2 linked regions of the Hoeflea algicola genome follow. The protein of the gene in region 2 interacts with the protein of the main gene of each other region in a pairwise test. Links are inferred from orthologs where the notes say so. Each region holds a gene or a part of one and is shown on either strand. Other genes may lie near its edges. The genes, in order: sfsA and OEG84_RS14350.

The links.
Region 1: the proteins of OEG84_RS14350 (region 2) and sfsA interact in binary tests that used the Escherichia coli proteins (3 or more experiments, as listed by UniProt). The link is inferred for Hoeflea algicola from one-to-one orthologs.

Annotation. Positions count from the first base shown.
Region 1 is NZ_JAOVZR010000001.1:963,330-966,437, forward strand. Bases 126-2,908 are described here. They hold sfsA (DNA/RNA nuclease SfsA), read left to right. Parts: upstream 126-1,045; coding sequence 1,046-1,771; downstream 1,772-2,908. Other genes in these bases: phaC (class I poly(R)-hydroxyalkanoic acid synthase), read left to right, coding at 126-955; map (type I methionyl aminopeptidase), read left to right, coding at 1,818-2,645. Also shown: more of phaC, read left to right, coding at 1-125. UniProt on the Escherichia coli protein: Binds to DNA non-specifically. Could be a regulatory factor involved in maltose metabolism.
Region 2 is NZ_JAOVZR010000001.1:2,935,266-2,938,380, forward strand. The notes cover bases 297-3,086. They hold OEG84_RS14350 (glutamate-5-semialdehyde dehydrogenase), read left to right. Parts: upstream 297-944; coding sequence 945-2,228; downstream 2,229-3,086. Other genes in these bases: proB (glutamate 5-kinase), read left to right, coding at 297-860; OEG84_RS14355 (nicotinate-nucleotide adenylyltransferase), read left to right, coding at 2,264-2,869; rsfS (ribosome silencing factor), read left to right, coding at 2,916-3,086. Outside these bases: more of proB, read left to right, coding at 1-296; more of rsfS, read left to right, coding at 3,087-3,115. UniProt on the Escherichia coli protein: Catalyzes the NADPH-dependent reduction of L-glutamate 5-phosphate into L-glutamate 5-semialdehyde and phosphate. The product spontaneously undergoes cyclization to form 1-pyrroline-5-carboxylate.

The sequences.
Region 1 (3,108 bases), 2.0 Mb from region 2 along the record:
CACTGAGCAGGGGCATACCGTTTTCGTGATTTCCTGGGTCAACCCGGATGAGCGCCATGCCAAGAAGGATTGGGAAGCTTATTCGCGTGAAGGCATCTCGTTTGCGCTTGATACCATCGAGAAAGCCACCGGCGAGCGCGAGGTCAATGCTATCGGCTACTGCGTCGGCGGTACCTTGCTGGCCGCCACTCTGGCGCTGCACGCCCAGGAGAAAGACAGTCGCATCGCCACGGCGACCTTTTTCACCACCCAGACCGATTTCACCCATGCCGGTGATCTCAAGGTGTTTGTCGACGAGGACCAGATAGCATCTATCGAAACGGCGATGGAAAAGAGCGGCTATCTCGACGGGTCGAAAATGGCCACAGCTTTCAATATGCTGCGCGCCTCCGATCTGATCTGGCCCTATGTCGTCAACAACTACCTCAAGGGCAAGGATCCGATGCCCTTCGACCTGCTTTACTGGAACGCAGATGCAACGCGAATGCCGGCGGCCAACCACTCCTTTTATCTGCGTAATTGCTACCTAGAGAACAACCTTTCGCAAGGCCGGATGAAACTTGCCGGCAAGACCCTTGATCTCTCCAAGGTCAAGATCCCGGTCTATAACCTTGCAGCCAAGGAAGATCATATCGCCCCTGCCCGCTCGGCCTATATCGGCGGCAAGCTGCTCGGTGGCGACGTTACCTATGTGATGTCGGGATCGGGACACATTGCCGGTGTCGTCAATCCACCCGCAGCCGGAAAATACCAGTTCTGGAGCGATGGCCCCAAGAATGCGGAATTTGACGATTGGGTTGCCGGCGCCAAGGAGACACCAGGTTCCTGGTGGCCACACTGGCATGCATGGATCCGGTCCCAATCCGACGAGGAAGTGCCGGCGCGCAAGCCCGGCGGAACCAAGCTCAAGCCGATCGAGGATGCGCCGGGCTCCTATGTGCGGGTTCGCGTCTGAGGCCTGACGCGTTTTTTCTCTCCCTCAGAGCGCATAACGGCGCGCGCACCTGGTTTGCCACGGGTGGCGATCCCTGTTATGCGCCCGGCGATGCAATTTGACCCGCCCCTGATCCGCGCCCGGCTTGTCCGCCGTTACAAGCGGTTCCTGTTCGACGCCGAACTCGACAATGGCGAAGCGATCACCGGATCGTGCCCCAATACGGGCTCTATGTTGGGGCTGACCGCACCGGGCTCACGGATCTACCTGACCGAGCACATCGGCAGCACGACGCGCAAATACCGCCATGCGCTGGAACTCGTCGAAGCCGACGGCACGCTTGTCGGCATCAATACCGGCCGACCAAACCGGCTGGTCGAGGATGCAATAAAGGAGGGGCTGCTGGGAACGCTTGGCGACTACGCGGTGCTGAAACGCGAGCAGAAATACGGGATCAATTCACGCATCGACATGCTGCTGGACGATCCGGTGCGCGGCAAAGCCTATGTCGAAGTCAAGAATGTCCATTTTTGCCGCCAACCCGGTCTCGCCGAATTCCCCGACTCGGTCACCAGCCGCGGCGCCAAACATCTCGAGGAGCTTGGCGACATGGCGGAGGCTGGACACCGCGCGATTATGGTCTATCTGATACAGCGCTCGGATGTGGACCGGCTCAGGCTGTGCCGCGACCTTGATAAGACCTATGCCACGGCCTTTGACCGAGCCATGAAGCGCGGGGTTGAAGCTTGCGCCATACGGTGCAAGATCACACCGGAGCAAATTCGCGCTGAGTTCGTTGTCCCCGTTGAGGAATCCGGATTAAACAGCGTATCATGAACCCCTGCCGGCGCAGCCCGGGCAGATGAGACAAAGCGAGCCTGCCATGGTTACCTATATCGACGCGACGTCGGCCCCGATGAAAAACACTGGTCAGATCCGGCTTTACGGCCCCGAAGGCTTCGAGGGCATGCGCAAAGCCAGCCAGTTGACGGCACGGTGTCTGGACGAACTGGTGTCACGCGTCGCTCCTGGCGTCACCACCAACGAGATCGATCGTTTCGTGTTCGAATTCGGCCAGGATCACGGCGCGCTGCCGGCAACGCTGAACTATCGCGGCTACACCAAATCCTGCTGCACCTCGATCAACCATGTCGTCTGTCACGGCATCCCTAACGACAAGCCGCTGCGCGAGGGCGACGTCGTCAACATCGACGTCACTTATGTGCTCGACGGCTGGCACGGCGATTCAAGCCGCATGTACCCGGTTGGCCAGATCAAGCGCGCCGCCGAGAGGCTCTTGGAAATCACCCATAAATCGCTGATGCTCGGCATTGAGGCGGTCAAGCCCGGCGTCCGTACAGGCGCCATTGGCGAAGCCATCCAGACCTATGCCGAAGCCGAACGCTGCTCGGTGGTGCGCGATTTCTGCGGTCACGGCTTGGGGCAAATGTTCCACGACGCACCAAATATCCTGCACTACGGTCGTGCCAATGAAGGCCCGGAGATACGTGCAGGCATGCTCTTCACCATCGAGCCGATGATCAATCTCGGTCGCCCGCATGTCAAAGTGCTGTCCGATGGCTGGACCGCGGTCACCCGCGACCGTTCGCTGTCGGCGCAATACGAGCACACCATCGGCGTCACCGAAACCGGCTGCGAGATCTTCACCCTGTCTCCGGGCGGATTTGACCGGCCTGGCCTGCCCGCATGACATCGCCTCGTCGACCAGGTCTGAGTAAAAAGGGCCTGAGCGACGAGGGCACCGATGACGCGCCCGCAGATGAACGGGCCTGGTTCGCAGAAACACGGCCGGCTAGAGCCAGAGGCCACGCCATCGCCGATGGCGACGTTCCTGCCCCCCAGGCTCCGGAAGAACATTACCATGGTCACCGCAACCGCTTGCGGCTGCGGTTTCGTGAAAGCGGCGACCGGGCGTTGGCAGATTACGAACTGCTCGAGTTGCTGCTTTTCCGGTTAATCCCGCGCCGTGATACCAAACCGATCGCCAAGGCATTGCTCGCCCGGTTTGGATCACTATCCGAAGTTCTCGGCGCACCGACCCAATTGCTGACCGAGGTCAAGGGCGTAGGCGACAGTGTCGCCACCGATCTCAAGCTGGTTGCCGCCATTGCCATCGCATGCTCAAGAGCGACCTCAAGGGACGTCAGGTGCTG
Region 2 (3,115 bases):
CCACCGGGCTGTCGGGCCATGACATTGTCGCCGGCCAGATCCTGCTCACCCTCGGCGACACCGAGGAACGACGGCGCTATCTCAACGCCCGCGCCACCATGACCGAACTGATGCGCCGGGGCGCGGTGCCGATCATCAACGAAAACGACACCGTCGCCACCTCGGAAATCCGCTATGGCGACAACGACCGGCTGGCCGCCCGCGTTGCCACCATGATCGGCGCCGATCTGCTGGTGCTGATGTCCGATATTGACGGGCTCTACACCGCACCACCCGCTACCGATCCCGACGCACGGTACATCGAGATCATCGACGCCATCGGCCCGGATATCGAGGCGATGGCCGGTGATGCCGGCTCCGAACTCTCGCGCGGCGGCATGAAAACCAAGATCGACGCCGGCAAGATCGCCACCGGCGCCGGCTGCGCCATGATCATCGCCTCCGGCAAGACCGACCACCCGCTTTCCGCCATCGACAACGGTGCCCGCTCAAGCTGGTTTGCACCTTCCGGCACGCCGCAATCGGCGCGCAAGACCTGGATAGCCGGACAGCTCGATCCATCGGGGAGATTGTTGATCGACGCCGGAGCCGAACGAGCGCTGCGCTCGGGCAAAAGCCTGCTGCCGGCCGGCGTTCGATCCATTGTCGGTGAATTCCACCGCGGCGACCCGGTAGCCCTCTGCGATGCGTCGGGCCGCGAAATCGCCCGTGGACTGTCGGGCTATGACGCAGAGGAAGCGCGCCGTATCGCCGGCCGCAAGTCGAGCGAGATCGAGGCCATTCTCGGCTATTCCGGTCGCGCCGCGATGATCCACCGCGACGACATGGTAATTACCTCCGGCAAGGGCTTGGGCGTTTGATCCGTGGCAATGGCGCAACGCCGCTTTACGCCATCCCGCTGATTGCGTAAGAAATGCGCTTGATCGCCCGCCGGGAGACCCGCCATGCTTGAAAAGACCAGTCCACAATCCGACGTCGCCGAAGTGATGGCCGATATCGGCCGCCGCGCCAAGGCAGCAGCCCGGCCACTGGCGATTGCCGGCACCGAGCGGAAGAACCGCGCACTGGAAGCCATGGCGAACGCCATCGACAATCGCCGTGCCGAGATCCTGACTGCCAATGCGCGCGACGTCGAAGCCGCCCGAGCCGGTGGCATGGCCAGTTCCTTTATCGACCGGCTGCAGCTGGATGACGCCCGCATCGACGCGATCATCACAGGCATTCGTGCCATCGCCCAACTGGATGACCCGGTTGGTGGAGTGATTGCCGCTTGGGAACGACCCAACGGGCTGAAGATCGAGCGCGTCCGCACGCCGCTCGGCGTCATCGGCGTCATCTATGAAAGCCGCCCCAATGTCACCGCCGATGCCGGCGCCCTGTGCCTCAAGGCAGGCAATGCCGTCATCCTGCGCGGTGGATCGGATTCGTTTCATTCCTCCCGCGCCATCCATGCCTGCCTGGTCGATGGTCTTCAAAGTGCTGGCCTGCCCGCCGACGCCATCCAGATGGTGCCGCTGAGCGACCGCGCCGCTGTCGGCGAATTGCTGACCGGCCTTGATGGTGCTGTCGACGTCATCGTCCCGCGCGGCGGCAAGAGCCTTGTCGCCCGGGTACAGGCCGATGCACGGGTGCCGGTGTTCGCCCATCTCGAGGGCATTTGCCATATCTATGTCGACGCTTCCGCCGACCCGAAAATGGCCCGCGCCATAGTCACCAACGCCAAGATGCGCCGTACCGGCATCTGCGGCGCAGTCGAAACGCTGCTGCTTGACCGTCACCTCGAACCGCAGGTGGCAAAGGGCATCCTCGGGGACCTTGCCGCCGCCGGCTGCGAAGTGCGCGGCGATGATGCAGTGCAATCATTGCTGTCCGAGGCCGTACCTGCCAGCGATGAGGACTGGCGCACCGAATATCTCGACGCCATCATCTCGGCGCGGTTTGTCGATGACATCGGCGGCGCCATCGACCACATCTCCCGTTATTCGTCGGGCCACACCGAAGCGGTGATCGCCGAGGATGCCGGCGTCGTCAGCCGCTTTTTCAACGAGGTTGATTCCGCAATCCTGCTGCACAACGCCTCGACCCAGTTTGCCGATGGCGGCGAATTCGGCATGGGCGCGGAGATCGGCATCGCCACCGGCAAGATGCACGCCCGCGGCCCGGTTGGCGTCGAACAGCTGACATCCTTCAAATATCGCGTGCACGGCGCGGGCCAGACCCGGCCCTGACGGTGGAGCACACCTATACGCCGCCATTCCTGAAAATGCCGCATGTTGAGAAAGGCATGCGCGTCGGTCTGTTCGGCGGGTCCTTCAATCCGCCCCACCAAGGCCATGTGCTGGTTGCAGAGATCGCCCTGAGACGACTGGGTCTGGATCAATTGTGGTGGATGGTGACGCCAGGAAATCCGCTCAAGAACCATGGAGAACTGGCAACCCTTGAAGAACGCGTCGAACTGAGCCGGCAGATTGCCCCCGGCCCGCGGGTCAAGGTCACTGCGTTTGAGGCGGCCAATGGGTTGCATTACACGGCGCAGACGTTGGCATTCGTCAAGGCCCGTAATCCCGGCGTGCGCTTTGTCTGGGTGATGGGCGCCGACAATCTGAAATATTTCCACCTTTGGCAGAACTGGCGCGGCATTGCCGAAACCTTCCCCATCGCCGTGATCGACCGGCCTGGTGCGACACTCGCCTATCTGTCATCGAAAATGGCCAAGGCCTACGATCAGGCCCGCATCGACGAGGATGACGCTGGTGTTTTGCCGTTCCTCAAGGCTCCCGCATGGACCTTCATCCATGGCCCGCGTTCGCCATTGTCTTCCAGCGCAATCCGCCAGGCCCGCGCAGACCCGTCAAATTCGACGTCTTGAAATTGTAATGGGTCCATGACTATCTTGAAGGTACGGCGCATTTGTTTTGACGCGTGCGTCGTTTGTTGGACTGTTCAGGACAAGGAAAGGAACCACCCTGAGAACAGCACACGATAAGGGAAACGCGACGAGCGGTTTCTCCCAGGCGGCGGGTAGCGGCGAACGTACCGCTTTGCGCCAGCTTCAACTGGTCCGTGAAAATCTCGCGGACTCCAAGGCGGAAGACGTCGTTTTCATCGACATTGA